DNA from 3 places in the Lachnoclostridium phytofermentans ISDg genome. Region 1 is predicted to be linked to each of the others. Evidence: a T-box and tRNA genes for the amino acid it is inferred to sense, from the RefSeq annotation. Region 1 holds a T-box; the other regions hold tRNA genes.
The links. A T-box is a leader RNA that pairs with one kind of tRNA and senses whether it is charged. The one in region 1 lies ahead of leuS (leucine--tRNA ligase), so its partner is inferred to be a tRNA-Leu.

Region 2: it has a tRNA-Leu gene. The T-box ahead of leuS (leucine--tRNA ligase) is inferred to sense a tRNA for this amino acid. The anticodon was not compared.
Region 3: it has a tRNA-Leu gene. The T-box ahead of leuS (leucine--tRNA ligase) is inferred to sense a tRNA for this amino acid. The anticodon was not compared.

What each region holds. Positions count from the first base shown of each region.
Region 1 is NC_010001.1:1,195,420-1,200,571, reverse strand. It holds gene leuS (leucine--tRNA ligase) at 1-2,267, opposite strand, end outside; T-box leader at 2,323-2,534, opposite strand; gene CPHY_RS04980 (ABC-F family ATP-binding cassette domain-containing protein) at 2,732-4,471, opposite strand; gene CPHY_RS22285 (hypothetical protein) at 4,691-4,825, opposite strand; gene CPHY_RS04975 (DUF2200 domain-containing protein) at 4,913-5,152, opposite strand, start outside.
Region 2 is NC_010001.1:470,126-475,277, forward strand. It holds gene CPHY_RS02040 (XTP/dITP diphosphatase) at 217-798, shown strand; gene CPHY_RS02045 (metallophosphoesterase family protein) at 815-1,309, shown strand; tRNA gene CPHY_RS02050 (tRNA-Pro) at 1,464-1,538, shown strand; tRNA gene CPHY_RS02055 (tRNA-Gly) at 1,559-1,629, shown strand; tRNA gene CPHY_RS02060 (tRNA-Arg) at 1,666-1,739, shown strand; tRNA gene CPHY_RS02065 (tRNA-His) at 1,769-1,842, shown strand; tRNA gene CPHY_RS02070 (tRNA-Gln) at 1,898-1,969, shown strand; tRNA gene CPHY_RS02075 (tRNA-Lys) at 1,992-2,064, shown strand; tRNA gene CPHY_RS02080 (tRNA-Leu) at 2,122-2,201, shown strand; tRNA gene CPHY_RS02085 (tRNA-Pro) at 2,274-2,348, shown strand; gene CPHY_RS02090 (DJ-1 family glyoxalase III) at 2,592-3,137, shown strand; gene CPHY_RS02095 (hypothetical protein) at 3,262-4,611, shown strand; gene CPHY_RS02100 (alanine/glycine:cation symporter family protein) at 4,614-5,152, opposite strand, start outside.
Region 3 is NC_010001.1:450,184-455,335, reverse strand. It holds gene CPHY_RS01965 (hypothetical protein) at 776-1,060, shown strand; gene CPHY_RS01960 (lysine exporter LysO family protein) at 1,063-1,662, shown strand; gene CPHY_RS21555 (DUF6774 domain-containing protein) at 1,834-2,409, opposite strand; tRNA gene CPHY_RS01950 (tRNA-Arg) at 3,022-3,095, opposite strand; tRNA gene CPHY_RS01945 (tRNA-Leu) at 3,144-3,229, opposite strand; tRNA gene CPHY_RS01940 (tRNA-Val) at 3,247-3,319, opposite strand; tRNA gene CPHY_RS01935 (tRNA-Asp) at 3,395-3,468, opposite strand; tRNA gene CPHY_RS01930 (tRNA-Ile) at 3,517-3,590, opposite strand; tRNA gene CPHY_RS01925 (tRNA-Thr) at 3,619-3,691, opposite strand; tRNA gene CPHY_RS01920 (tRNA-Glu) at 3,811-3,882, opposite strand; tRNA gene CPHY_RS01915 (tRNA-Asn) at 3,964-4,035, opposite strand; rRNA gene CPHY_RS01910 (23S ribosomal RNA) at 4,102-5,152, opposite strand, start outside.

The sequences.
Region 1 (5,152 bases):
TTACCATTTACTTGAACACCAATCGTAATAGTATCTTCTTTGATAGCGTCTTCATCATAAGTCGGCCAGCTCTCATTAGCTAGTGTATTGTTATGGCCCAAGACATTCCACATCTCTTCACCAACATGAGGACAAATACAAGAATACATCTTAATAAAGCCTTCTGCATACTCTCTTGGGCAAGATCCAACTTTATATACACTATTTACAAAAATCATCATCTGGCTAATGGCGGTATTAAAGCCTAATTGTTCGAAGTCGCTTGTCACTTTCTTCACTGTCTGATGATATACTTTTGTTAAGGAATCCTTATTGTCGTCTGTAATGTTCTCTTCATTAGTAAAGAATGTCCAAACACGATTAATGAATTTTCTTGCGCCTTCTACACCTTGTTGATTCCATGGTTTAGATACTTCTAAAGGTCCCATAAACATCTCATAAAGTCTTAAGGTATCTGCACCATAATCTCTAATGATATCACTTGGATTTACAACAAATTCTGGGAAACGTTTACCCATCTTTATACCATTGGAACCTAGAATCATTCCTTGATGAACTAATTTCTTAAATGGCTCTTTTACTGGTGATAAACCTTTATCATATAAATAGCGATTCCAAATTCTTGAGTACATTAAGTGTCCAACTGCATGTTCTGGACCACCAATATATAAATCTACTGGTAACCAATGCTTTAGCAATTCTTGATTTGCAAATTCTTCTTGGTTATCTGGATCGATATAACGCATAAAATACCAGCTTGAACCTGCACTACCAGGCATAGTTGAAGTTTCGCGCTTTCCTTTTACGCCGTCTTTTTCATATTGTTTCCACTCAGTTGCATTTTCAAGAGGAGCCTTACCATTCTTACCTTTGTAATCTTCAAGTACAGGTAAAATAAGTGGTAATTCGTTATCGCTTAATACATGGATTTCATCATTTTCTGTATAAACAACTGGCACTGGTTCTCCCCAATATCTTTGTCTAGCAAAAATCCATTCACGGAAATGGTAATTCACAGATTTACGTGCAACTCCCATCTTGCTTAACTTCTCAGTAATAGCTCCTTTGGCTTCTTCTACTGTAAGTCCTGTAAATTCTTCTGAGTTCATTAACTTGCAACCTTTGCCAAGATAATCACCCTTTTCAAATGCTTTCTCACTTACATCTGCTCCATCAATTACTTGAATCATAGGGATGTTATGAACCATCGCATATTCAAAGTCTCTTTGGTCATGAGAAGGAACTGCCATAACTGCACCTGTTCCATAGCTTGCTAATACGAAATCACCGATGAACAAAGGAACTTCCTTACCATTCACTGGATTAATTGCATAGATACCCTTTAAGATACAACCTGACTTTGTCTTATTAAGCTCAGTACGGTCCATATCATTCTTCTTAAGAGTTTCATTAATATAAGCTTCTACTTCTTCTTTATTCTCAATTCTAGGCATCAAGTCTTTCACAATCTGACCGTCTGGAGCAAGTACCATGAAAGTAATACCGTAAATTGTTTCAATACAAGTTGTATAGATAGAGAAATTACCGCCACCAACAATCTCAAGATCAACTTCCACACCTTCGGATTTACCAATCCAGTGTCTTTGCATATCCTTAGTGGATTCTGGCCAATCGATTTCCTCTAAGCCTTCTAATAATTTTTCAGCAAAAGCTGGCTGATTGATTACCCATTGCTTCATATTTTTACGGATAACTGGATAACCACCACGTTCCGATTTACCATCAATAACTTCATCATTTGATAATACTGTACCAAGTTCTTCACACCAATTTACTGGCATATCAATGTATTTTGCATAACCATCTAAATATAATTGTTTGAAAATCCATTGTGTCCATTTATAGAATTTGGGGTCACTAGTAGCAATCATTTTAGACCAGTCATAGTCAAAACCAAGTTCTTTTAACTGTTTTGAGAAAGATTCAATATTCTTTTCAGTAAATCCATTTGGGTGATTTCCTGTACTAACAGCATATTGTTCTGCTGGCAAACCAAAGGAGTCATATCCCATTGGATGCAATACATTATAACCTTGCATACGTTTCATACGTGATACAATGTCAGTTGCAGTATATCCTTCTGGATGTCCTGCATGAAGACCAACTCCTGATGGATAAGGGAACATATCTAATACATAATATTTAGGTTTACTAAAGTCCCATACATCGGTTTTAAATGTTTCTTTCTCTTCCCAATATTTCTGCCATTTCTCTTCAATTTTATTTGGATCATATAGTTGTTCCATATTTTTTCTCCATTCTTTTGCTTTTAATAAATTAAAAAAATCCCTTCGCCTCCAATAAAGAGACGAAAGGATAAACCTACCGCGGTACCACTCTAATTCAGGGCTAACCCTGCACTTAAATTCTATAACGGGAATTCCCGCTAAGGTCTACTTATGTTCAACCTCAGAGTTCATAGACGAGTTCAAAGCTTCCCAGATTATCTTCCACCTACCGATAACTCTCTGTTACTGGAACCTACTTTTACTACTTCTAATCATAACTTTTTTCTTATTTATCTGATAATACACTAACCTTTTCTTTGCAATATGTCAAGGGGAACTATGAAAAATTAAAGAAATCGATCTCATTTATCACTTTCATTCGTATCTTTTAACATTACTTAGGTACGGTTCACCAAAGCATATGTGCGTATCGCCGTAGCATATGTGCGTATCATCCTTTGAGAGTTCCTAAGAACTGCCTTTTATAGTAATTTAATCAGTGCTTCTAATTCTTCTGATAAAGCTTTTGCAAGCACAAAATTAGTATCCTTTAGAGCCAAGGCTATTTTAGTTTCCACTTCTTTTTTCTTTTGTTCAATTTCTAAATAGTCTTTATCAAAATGATTCGCATAAATCATCTTTCTGAATTTTCGTATACTCATTTTTCTAATCGTCTTATCTTCAATGAGCAAAACATAATCCATACAGTTTGCTATAGAATAGAAATCATGAGAGATCATTAAAATCGCGCCATTATAGTTTTCTATGGCTTTTTCTAGTGCTATTTGTGAATAAGTGTCTAGATGACTGGTTGGTTCATCAAGTAGCAACAGATTCGCTTTACTAGCAGAAATTTTAGCCAACTGAAGTAAGTTTTTCTCTCCACCAGATAAAGCTTCAATCTTTTGATTCATGAGTTCTTCCTCAAAACCATAGTTGAAAAGATGTGTTCGAATCTCATCATAATTTTTAAATCCAGCCTCAAAGAACTCTTCTTGCATCGTATTCGATTCATTTAGCATTTCGCCTTGAAGTTGAGATAAAAAAGCCATTTGAACATCTTCGTGTATCTCAATAGACTCATGATTATTTTTAAAGATTTCACGAAGTAAAGTTGTTTTTCCGCTACCATTTGGACCTATAAGGGCCACCTTATCAGTAGAGTTAATTTCAAAGTTAACATTCTCTAAAAGTACATCTTTAAATGAGGCACTGTAATCATTAACTTTTAAAACAATCGTTTCTTCGATTTCATTTTCTGTAACTAAACTGATTTCCGGTTGTTTAATATCAACAAATGGCTCTTTTATTCTACGTTCTTCTAATCTTCGTAAAAGTGAAACTCTGGCATCTAACGCTCGCCCTCTAGAGGCACAGGTGTAATAAGTTGCGGCAAATCTTAGTTTATCGATTATTTTCTTATTTCTCTCAATTTCCTGTGCATCAGCATCCGCTAGTTCTTGTAACTCGATTTTACTTTGAAGTAACGAGAAGTTATAATCAATATATCTTCCATTATACTCTTGGAGTTCTGTGTTTTCTAAGTGTATTATTTTATTAAAACAATGATTCAATAGATATCGGTTGTGCGTAATAACTAGCATAATCCCTTTGTGTGAATTAATTAGATTTTTAAGTGCATTAAGGTGTTCAAAGTCTAAAAATACATCAGGTTCATCCATAATCATTAAGTCTGGCACTGTTAGCATTTCCTTAATCACTTGAATAAGTTTGAATTCCCCACCACTAAGTTTCGATACCATAAGATCTTCATACTTACTTAGGTTGGCTAGATTTAGTTTCTTAGTAATATTACTTTCGAAATCATCCCCACCAATTGCATCTAATGCATCCAACGATTGTTGGTATTTTTCCAGTAAAGAATCGATATCCGAAGATGTTTCCATTTCAGCACAAATAGAGTTTATTTCATTTTGTAACTTAATGAATTCTTCCGCAATATATTCGAATACTGTAATTTCTTTTGTTTTATCCAATTGCGAGAACTGACTTACATACCCAATTCTACAGTTAGGGGTTATCTCTAACTTTCCATCGAATATATATCTTTCAGGGTTCATAATTATATCTATTAATGTACTTTTTCCAGTGCCGCTTGTTCCTATAAAAGCACAATGTTGATCATCTTCTAATGTAAATGAAATTTTATTATATAAATCCTTTTGTGGAAAAGAGTAGGATAGGTTTTCAACTTTAATCATATTATTACCTTTCTTTATGAATAAAAAAGGGGCTGTTTCACAATAATTTTACAGTCCCTTCCATATATTATCTCTCAATCATAATTTTACAATTGATTTGTATTTATTACAGATTTTTTGTTTACCGTTGGTAGCATAACACTTTTTAAGACTAATTTCAATCCTAAATTCTTTAGCAATCTTTATACCAAAAGGTGTCACTTAGGTGCCATTCCCCCATCACCATCCATCTACCTCTCCATATCCATACTTCTCTCCACATTCCATTCCATCCAACTCTATATTCTCCGGTACTCCTTGACCCTCATGATTCTTGGTGACCATTGACTCGACAAAAAAATGTATTTGAATCAAACAAATTATCTACCATTTACTGATCAACGGTCTTGCATACATATCATAACAAGAGTATTAGCAAAGATAGTTTTATAAATACTAAATTTAATTTTCTTTCCGTAAAATCTTATCCATCGCTTTCCCCTTTGCTAATTCATCTATCAACTTATCCAAATAACGAATTTCCTTCATAGTCGGCTCTTCAATATCTTCCACTCGAACACCGCATACAGCACCTTTAATCAAAGCTCTGGATGGATTCAGCCTCGGAGCATTCGCAAAGAAGGTCTCAAAGTCCGTCTGCTTTTCTAGCTGTTCTAGTAATCCTTCCGGGCTATATCCTGT
Region 2 (5,152 bases), 730 kb from region 1:
GCATGGTTTCAAGTGTGAAGAGAATTTCTAAGGCGCTAAAAAACACCGCCTAAGAAATTCTAAAACTTCACACTGGTTCATGCTTCTTTTTTATGACAAGGAAAAGTTCGCGAAGCGTACTTTCCCTTATATATGCTTGTGCTATATCTTGTGCAGATGCGATATTTAATGGGTGTTAGATATTAGAATAGAATTTAAAAAGTAAGGAAGCTAACGATGAGAAAGATTATTTTTGCAACATCCAACGAAGGAAAAATGAGAGAAATAAGGATGATATTAAAAGACTTGGATTATGAAGTAGTATCCATGAAAGAAGCTGGAATAGATATTTCAATTGAAGAAACCGGAACAACATTTGAAGAAAATGCTATAATAAAAGCAAAGACAATTATGGAAATGACGGGAGAAATTGTTTTAGCTGACGATTCTGGATTAGAAGTTGATTATCTTGAGAAAGCTCCTGGTGTTTATTCAGCACGTTATCTAGGAGAAGATACCTCCTACGATATTAAGAATAATCATATCTTATCTTTGCTTGAAGGCGTAGCAGAAGAGAAACGTTCCGCCCGGTTTGTATGTGTCATTGCATGTGCTTGGCCTAACGGAGAAATTAAGGTAAAAAGAGCAACCATTGAAGGAAATATCGGATATGAGATAGCTGGTGAAAATGGATTTGGTTATGATCCAATTTTTGTTGTGCCAGAATACGGTTGTACTACTGCAGAATTAACTGCAGAGCAAAAGAATACAATTAGTCATAGGGCAAAAGCGTTAAATGCAATGAAGGAAGAATTATAGGTTTAGGAGAGCGCGCATGAATATACTAATTGTAAGTGATTCCCATGGAAGATATACTAATTTAGAGAGAGCTATAAAAAAAGTTTCTCCTATTGACATGCTAATTCACCTTGGAGACTATGAGGGTGATGCATCCTATATCAAAGAGATAGCTGACTGCCCAGTTGAGATGGTATCCGGAAATAATGATTATTTTACCGACATACCACGTGAAAAATTTTTAGAAATCGGGAAATACTATGTAATGTTAACCCATGGACATCGGTATGGAGTAAATTATGGGACAGAGCAACTAAAAGAAGCTGCTGTATTAAATGGCGCAGATATTGTAATGTTTGGACATACTCATCAACCATTGATTGACTTGAAAGATGATAGCCTCGCTGTCATTAACCCTGGTAGTATTACACAGCCTAGACAAGCTGGACGAATACCAACGTTTATCCTAATGGAGATTGATTCAAAAGGAGAAGCGCATTATACACTGAATTACATTGAAGATAGCCTATAAGATATCACGAAATAGCAAGTGGTATAAACTGGATGAAAAATCTTATAAAAAAAGTGTTGACATTCACCTTTTTGTCATATATAATAACTCTTGCGTCTGACAGAGAACACTTCTTAAAGATGCGCAACAGAATATGATGTGTGGTTTTATTTACCGGGGTGTGGCTCAGTTTGGCTAGAGTGCTTGATTTGGGATCAAGAGGTCGCAGGTTCGAATCCTGTCACCCCGATTGAATAGCAAAACACGCATGCGGGTGTAGTTCAATGGTAGAACACTAGCCTTCCAAGCTAGATACGTGGGTTCGATTCCCATCACCCGCTTGATGTTTGGCATAACATCGAAAACATATGCTAAATGTGCTAGTAGCTCAGTTGGATAGAGCATCGGCCTTCTAAGCCGGTTGTCGGGGGTTCGAATCCCTTCTGGCACATTTTTTCTTTCTAAAAGAAAAAATTTGTGGTGGGTATAGCGCAGTTGGTTAGCGCGCCAGATTGTGGCTCTGGAGGCCAAGGGTTCGAATCCCTTTATCCACCCTAGCAACAATGAGTTGTAAATATTAATTCTTTTTATAATAAAAGATTTTAATAGTGGGCTATCGCCAAGCGGTAAGGCACAGGACTTTGACTCCTGCATTCGCTGGTTCAAATCCAGCTAGCCCAGCTGCTAAGTGATTAGCAAAGATGGGATATTAGCTCAGTCGGTAGAGCACTTGACTTTTAATCAAGGTGTCCCGGGTTCGAATCCCGGATGTCTCATGACAGAGCTAGAAAAAATAACTCTGTGGGAAAGAGCAATAAGAATTGCTAATACATGCGGATGTGGCGGAACTGGCAGACGCACTAGACTTAGGATCTAGCGGGCAACCGTGCAGGTTCAATTCCTGTCATCCGCATTAGTTTTTCTTTGTGTATTTCCTAGAAATACATACTTTCCAAAAAAAGATGGCATGTCTTTTATATTGCCTCGGGGTGTGGCTCAGTTTGGCTAGAGTGCTTGATTTGGGATCAAGAGGTCGCAGGTTCGAATCCTGTCACCCCGATTACTTAAATATCGTAAATGGTAAGAGGCGAAAGCCTCTTTTTTTCTGCTCAGCGCTAAGTATTGGGTGAAGTTTCAATGGAATTCGTCTGATACAAGGCGCAGAGCTATTTTTTATCTTGAATAAGTATCTTAGTTTCTCTTGTTGGATAGTGAATCCTATCAATTCCAGTTATTATCTGATATAATAAAAGATGGTAATTATTTTGTAATACAGTAGTATGCCAATTAAGGAGGTTTTATTATGGCAAAAGTATATGTATTTTTAGCAGATGGATTTGAAGAAATAGAGGCTCTCACTGTAGTAGATTTACTACGTAGGGCAGGAGTTGATGTAACTACAGTATCAATAACTGAAAATAATCTTGTTCATGGGGCTCATGGAATTGATGTTATGGCCGATATATTATTTAAGGATGATTTATCAGAAGCTGATATGCTGGTTCTGCCTGGCGGTGGATTAGGCACAAGAAATTTATTAGACCATGAAGGACTTAAGGATTTACTTATAGACTACGAAAAAAAAGGTCGTTACTTAGCGGCAATTTGTGCAGCCCCATCGATATTAGGGACGCATGGATTATTGAAAGGAAAACGTGCAATCTGTTATCCGGGATTTGAGGATAAACTTACAGGTGCTGTTGTAACGAACGATAAGGTTGTCGTAGATGGGAAAATTATTACGAGTAAAGGAGCTGGTACTTCAATAGAGTTTTCTTTAGAGCTAATAAAGATTCTTTGTGGAGAGGAAGCATCCAACCAGATATTAAACGGAATCCAGTATCAGTAGTAACTAGTAGTGATAGGCCAAGGATGGCGAAAATCAGTTGTTTTAGAGCTTGTTATATTTAAGTATTCGTTATCCTTAGTACAAACTTCATATGCGCATGGTAAGTGCAGGAATGGGGGATAAGATGAAAGAAATAAAAGAGGAATACAGTTATATTGTTAGTAGGAACAAAGAATCAGAGCATAAGAGTAGAGTAAAAAAAGCAATTGCGATTTTTGCTACTTTAAGCTTTCTTGTAGGAGCGTTTCTACTGTTTGACCAATTAGCGCCACGGATTGCATTCTCAAAGGAAGAGGATACGGAATCAGTAGATCAAGCTAATGTGAAATCAGTCAGAGAGATTTCCCTATTGGATAATAAAGAAGTAACAGTGCCCGCCGCTTTAACGAAAATAGAGCCTATTACAGAAGGTACAATGGTGAATATTATATTAGATTATGCTAATGATAAAATTACTGTTAAGCCTGGTACTTCAACTAGTACAAAACTATATTTCTCACAAGATAAGATGAAGACATGGGAAAAAATGACTGGTAATAACGTTAATAATGGTCTTGATATTGATTTATCGATTTTTTTAAAAACATCCGATAATACAATTTATTTTAAAGGCGATAAAGACAAAGCTATTGCTGCGGTTACTTTACCGAAGGAAGATAAAGACTTTAAGGTAAGCTATTATGTTGAAAATGGGGCTGGTAAATTAAAATTTGAGAACCAAACAAGGCTTGTTGAATATCGTAAAGGAGCTAATGGAATATGGACTCAATGTGATAGTAACTTAGTTTTATCAAGTTATGAGATTACCGGATACACCTTACAATTCCGTCTAAAAGCAACAACAGCTGAAAGAGCAGGAAAAATTGTCAATGTTAAGATTCCAAAACGTGAGGCACCTCCAAAGATTACTATAGACTATTCAAAAATGGAGGTATCTGGACTAAAAGCTGGCTCTACCATGTATCAAAAAAATGGAGAATCAGCATTCAGGCTATTTGCACCAGCAGATTCAAAAGTAAAGACCTTAAGTCTTTATGATTTATTATTTACTTCAACCGTTGCACCAAATACTCAATTTTCAGCAGTCAGCATTGAGTTTTATACTGCAGGTTCAGACAAGAAAGTTGCCAGCTCTACTGTTGTAGTGGAGTTTCAGGCGCAGCCAGCAGCGCCAACTGGTAATGTTGTTACTTTAGACAAAACCACAGTGACATTTCCAGCGGCTACGAAGACTGCTCCTTACGAATATGTAGTTCTTCATCAGGGTGAAAATTTAGACTTATCTAAAGTAAAATGGACGAAAGTGACAACAAATAAACCATTTGAAATTAAAAAAGTAGGAAAAGCAACACCTGCACCGCATGATGTTATCTACTTTAGACTTGCATCTACTATTGATAAAGAAACTAAGGTAGTAACACCTGCTTCTGTGTACCTAAAAATTGAAATTCAAAATGTACCAATTACGAAATAAATTTAACATTTAATTTTCTTTCGTAATAACCATAGTGCAATTAAATTTGGGATAGTCATGAAAGCATTGATTAAATCAGAACTTTCCCATACGAGTTCCAATGACATTATAGAACCAAAAAATATCATAAGTATATAAACAAGGCGGTAGATATCGATTCCTTTTTTCGGGAAGAGGTATTCTACCGCTTTTTCGCCGAAATAGCTCCAACCAATTAAAGTTGCAACAGCGAAAGCGACTAAGGAGATGCGAAGCATGAATACACCAAATGGAATTTGGGCGAAAGCTGCGGTTGTTAATTCACCCATTGATAATCCCTTAATTGAATCTGGATTTTTGAGTATGGTAGATACTATGATAAGTCCAGTAAGAGCGCACATTACAACAGTGTCCCAAAAAGTTGCACTCATGGAGACTAAAGCTTGATTTTTATAACGGAGATCAAGAGAATCGGAGTGGTTTTGTGTACTTTTTGCTTTACTACTAGATGGAACGGATTCTGATATTGAACTTTCGTCTGTTATTGCAGAACCACCCGCCG
Region 3 (5,152 bases), 750 kb from region 1:
GCTTACTTACAACTTAGTTTAACTATTTGTATCGTCATCCATATTATGAAATATTAAACCAACTTTTTCTTAGGAGATTAAATGCCTAACATCCTTAAAAAAGCCTTAAGAAGTCAAATAAAGACTTCGTTAATAAATTATCTAATTCTAGTTTAAATTTATGATAATATTTCCTAATCCTACCAAAGTTCAATTGAATTACATTCACTTATACAAAATTTAATGCAGCTAATTATAATGAAAAACCTGTAAACATACTGTTTGCAGGTTTTAAATTCAAGTAATATAATCTAGTAAGTAACCTGTTAGGAATTTTGTCATTACACGTAATCTGTACCAATGTCGGATACGGTTTAATATATCACAAACAATTTATAAAGTCAAGATTCATAGCTATTTCCTAGCAGATAAAAATTATCCAGTAGTATTGATAGAAGCATCAAAAAATCAAAACTTTCTCGTAGTTTTATACGCTAATTCGTCAAAGTGTTGATGTATTTATCTAAATTTTAACTTCTTAGTACTCAAAGTTCTAATTTTAATAGGATTCATTTTTAAAATTTATATAGAAGCACCAAATTATAAGCAAGTACTGTTTATATCTTTCGTATCATTCGTTTCTCTTGCTTGAAGTTAAAATATTTGTTATAGTATATACGTTTGTATTAGGATTCGTGGGCTTTAGAGAGGTTAAAATTCTCTATTCTTATCCATATCATTATCTGTTCTTGATTTTTTCTAAAAGAGGACTTTATTATAGAAGGGAGGCTATATTATGGATATTCTCATTATTATGGGAATTGGAATTTTCATTGGATCAAGGTTTTTTCCAGAGAAACATAAAAAAAAGAATGAAAAAATGCAAATAGTATGCACCATTTTAATTATTTTTTCTATGGGGGTTATGCTTGGTAAAAGAGAGCATTTTCTTCAAGAGATATCAACACTTGGTTTAACTAGTTTTCTATACTTTTTTATTCCAACAGTCTTTTCTACTTTAATTGTTTACTTATTAACCAGATTATTTATGAAAAAGAAACTAAAAGAAAAGGAGGACTAATTATGGTTCTACTTACCGTAATTGCCCTGTTAATAGGAATTGTTTATGGATTATCCGGCATTGATATAACAATCATTAATTTTGTTACAGAACATACTCATTATATCCTTTATTTACTTATGTTTTTAGTAGCTATCAGCATCGGATTAAATCGTGGCATTATACAGAAAATTAAAGAATATCATGTTAAAGTTTTTATTATTCCTTTTGGTATCATAATTGGATCGTTACTTGGAGGTATTATTTGTAGTTTTATCACTGGAATCTCTATGAACACCAGTACAGCTATGGCAAGTGGATTAGGTTGGTATAGCTTATCTGGTGTTATGGTAAGCGAGTTCGCAGGTGCTTCGTTTGGTAGTATTACTTTCTTAAGTAATTTAATGAGAGAAATATTTTCTTTCTTTAGTATCCCACTCATAGCAAAGTATTTGAATTTTCCAACCTGTATAGCTCCTGCAGGAGCTACCAGTGAAGATACTACCCTACCTATGTTAATTCGATATACCAATGAAGAAACCGTAGTATTATCTGTAATCAATGGTATTATTTGCTCAGCAGCAGTACCAATACTCATTAATCTCTGCTATCAGATTTTTTAAATTATTTTTGAGCAAAATATTTTATATATAATTTTTACTCATGATAGACATTGATGTGAATTAATGTCTATCTAATTTACTTAATAAGTATACTTCTAAGAATTATGTACATATTCCTTCTTGTAATTTATTTATAAAGGTCCGAATCGAAATTGCATTCATCCTATCATTCTATTTCTTGTTACTATGATTAATATCCTCTGACATATCAACGATTTTATTATCGCCCATCTTCATAGAATTATCATTTTTAGTGAATGTAGCTTTCATATTACTACTCCCACTAGTCTTCATTTCGGAGCTTTGTTCTCTTTTTACCGGTGTAATAACGTTTTTCTCATCACTGATTTGTTTTATACTACTACCGCTACTAGCGCTATTACCATTATTACTTTTACTGTCTTTATTATTTTTACCTACTTTATTACCATTACCGTCTTTATTACCTTTGTTACCTCTATTATCATTACTACCATTATTCTCGCTACTATTATTATTGTTACTATTATTATTGTTACTATTATTATTGCCGCTATTAGCATTACTATCTTTACTATTCTTCGCTGTGTTTGCGGCTTTCTTTTCGCAGATATCCTTACAAACCGCTCTACGTACCGCAATAGCATTAAGTGCATCACTTAAAAATAACAAGTCAGCTGCAAGCAATGCTAATTCGTTGTCATCAAGACATTCTGCAATTCGACATGCTACAGAGCTTATCAACAGTATATCAGTACAACTACTCATGATTATCACCTCGATATATTATATGTACTAAAGAAAGCGGGTAGTATTAAAGTTGTCCTTGAAGGTATTCGTAAGTAAATCTATGACTAACTAGTACAAGTTATGTCTAGTAAATATAATTTTATTTGGTTTATGACGGCAGAAAAAAATAGCCAATAAATTGTTGACTATCGAAATAACACAAGAAACTCCCTTAGAGAAATACTTACTGTTTTTCCCTTACTTATTAATTATAGCATACTATTTATGGTATACAAGAATAATAGGTTTCTAAATCTGAATATAGTGATTATGATAGCTAATTTTAAGTTAAACCATAAGGTTCTATTTAAATTATTGAGGGGTAAGCGTTTGGATTCTTAGACAAGACAGATTGATGATTATTATGATAATGAATTCTTTAAAATAGATAAATGAACAGTGGTATTTTAATATATTGGACGATTTTTTTAAAATATCTGTGACACATTTAAATAAAAATATCCCTGCATCTAGTATCTAGGGGTTCCTAAGAACCACACCACAACACCTGACACAAGGGTTTCCATTTTGATATGAGATCATGTCAATAAAATGAAAAAAGCCTGTAAACTCAGCATTTACAGGCACTAATGTACGTGACATGATTCGAACACGCGACCTTCTGGTCCGTAGCCAGACGCTCTATCCAGCTGAGCTACACGTACATAGTATGAAATTTTCATACTGATTATCTTTGAAAAATTCAAAGATAATGCCGGCGACCGGAATCGAACCGGTACGGGAGATTAGTCCCGCAGGATTTTAAGTCCTGTGCGTCTGCCAGTTCCGCCACGCCGGCATAACCTTTCGGTTGAATGGGACCTATAGGGCTCGAACCTATGACCCTCTGCTTGTAAGGCAGATGCTCTCCCAGCTGAGCTAAGATCCCAATTTAACTGGTCTTTATGACTCGATAACAAATACATATTGAGTATTTTTTGTCGTGTAATCTTTTCGATTACAACGACTCAGATGGGACTCGAACCCACGACCTCCGCCGTGACAGGGCGGCGCTCTAACCAACTGAGCCACTGAGCCAAATTCTTTTATTTCCTGTAAGATAATCCTTTGTATAATTATCTCTAGTGGACCTTCGGGGACTCGAACCCGGGACCGACCGGTTATGAGCCGGTTGCTCTAACCAACTGAGCTAAAGGTCCATGTCTTTTGAAAATCAAAAGCCATAAAAGCCGACGATCGGACTCGAACCGATAACCTGCTGATTACAAGTCAGCTGCTCTGCCAATTGAGCCACGTCGGCGTATTCACTTTACGTTTAATTGAGCCACGTCGGCACAATGTTCAATAGAGTATCTTTTTTTCACAAAGATAAGACCGATAGTAGCTTTCACCACTTTAGTTAACTATCAATCTTACAAATGACTCCAAGGGGATTTGAACCCCTGTTACCGCCGTGAAAGGGCGGTGTCTTAACCGCTTGACCATGGAGCCGTGCTAATAATATTAACATATAATTTAATTCTTGTCAATTAACAATTTTATCATTCATATCATGGTTATTCTTGTTAATAACTCCCCGAGTTGGGCTCGAACCAACAACCCCACGGTTAACAGCCGTGTGCTCTACCATTGAGCTATCGAGGAATACTTCTACATTGTAATAAATGATGTTGACATTGTCAACTCAGAAAAAAGTTTAAACAAACCTTTTAGGTTAAGCCCTCGACCTATTAGTAACAATCAGCTACATGTGTTACCACACTTCCACCTTTGTCCTATCAACCTTATCGTCTTTAAGGGGTCTTACTAGCTTATGCTATGGGATATCTTATCTTGAGGGGGGCTTCACGCTTAGATGCCTTCAGCGTTTATCCCGTCCCGACTTGGCTACTCGGCCATGCTCTTGGTAGAACAACCGATACACCAGAGGTCAGTCCATCCCGGTCCTCTCGTACTAAGGACAGCTCCTCTCAAATATCCTACGCCTACGCCGGATAGGGACCGAACTGTCTCACGACGTTCTGAACCCAGCTCGCGTACCGCTTTAATGGGCGAACAGCCCAACCCTTGGGACCTACTACAGCCCCAGGATGCGATGAGCCGACATCGAGGTGCCAAACCACTCCGTCGATGTGAACTCTTGGGAGTGATAAGCCTGTTATCCCCAGGGTAGCTTTTATCCGTTGAGCGATGGCAATCCCACTTTATACCACCGGATCACTAAGTCCTACTTTCGTACCTGCTCCACCCGTCGGTGTCACAGTCAAGCTCTCTTATGCCTTTGCACTCTACGAATGGTTTCCAACCATTCTGAGAGAACCTTTGAGCGCCTCCGATACCCTTTCGGAGGCGACCGCCCCAGTCAAACTCCCCGCCTGACATTGTCCCCTAGCCGGGTCACGGCTACAGGTTAGAAATCCAGTACTACAAGGGTGGTATCCCAACAGCGACTCCGTAAGAACTGGCGTTCCTACTTCTTAGTCTCCCACCTATCCTGTACATGCAGCACCGAATCCCAGTATCAAGCTGAAGTAAAGCTCCATGGGGTCTTTCCGTCCTGGCGCAGGTAACCAGCATCTTCACTGGTATTTCAATTTCACCGGGTGCATTGTCGAGACAGTGCCCAAATCATTACGCCTTTCGTGCGGGTCGGAACTTACCCGACAAGGAATTTCGCTACCTTAGGACCGTTATAGTTACGGCCGCCGTTTACTGGGGCTTAAGTTCAAAGCTTCGACTTGCGTCTAACCTCTCCCCTTAA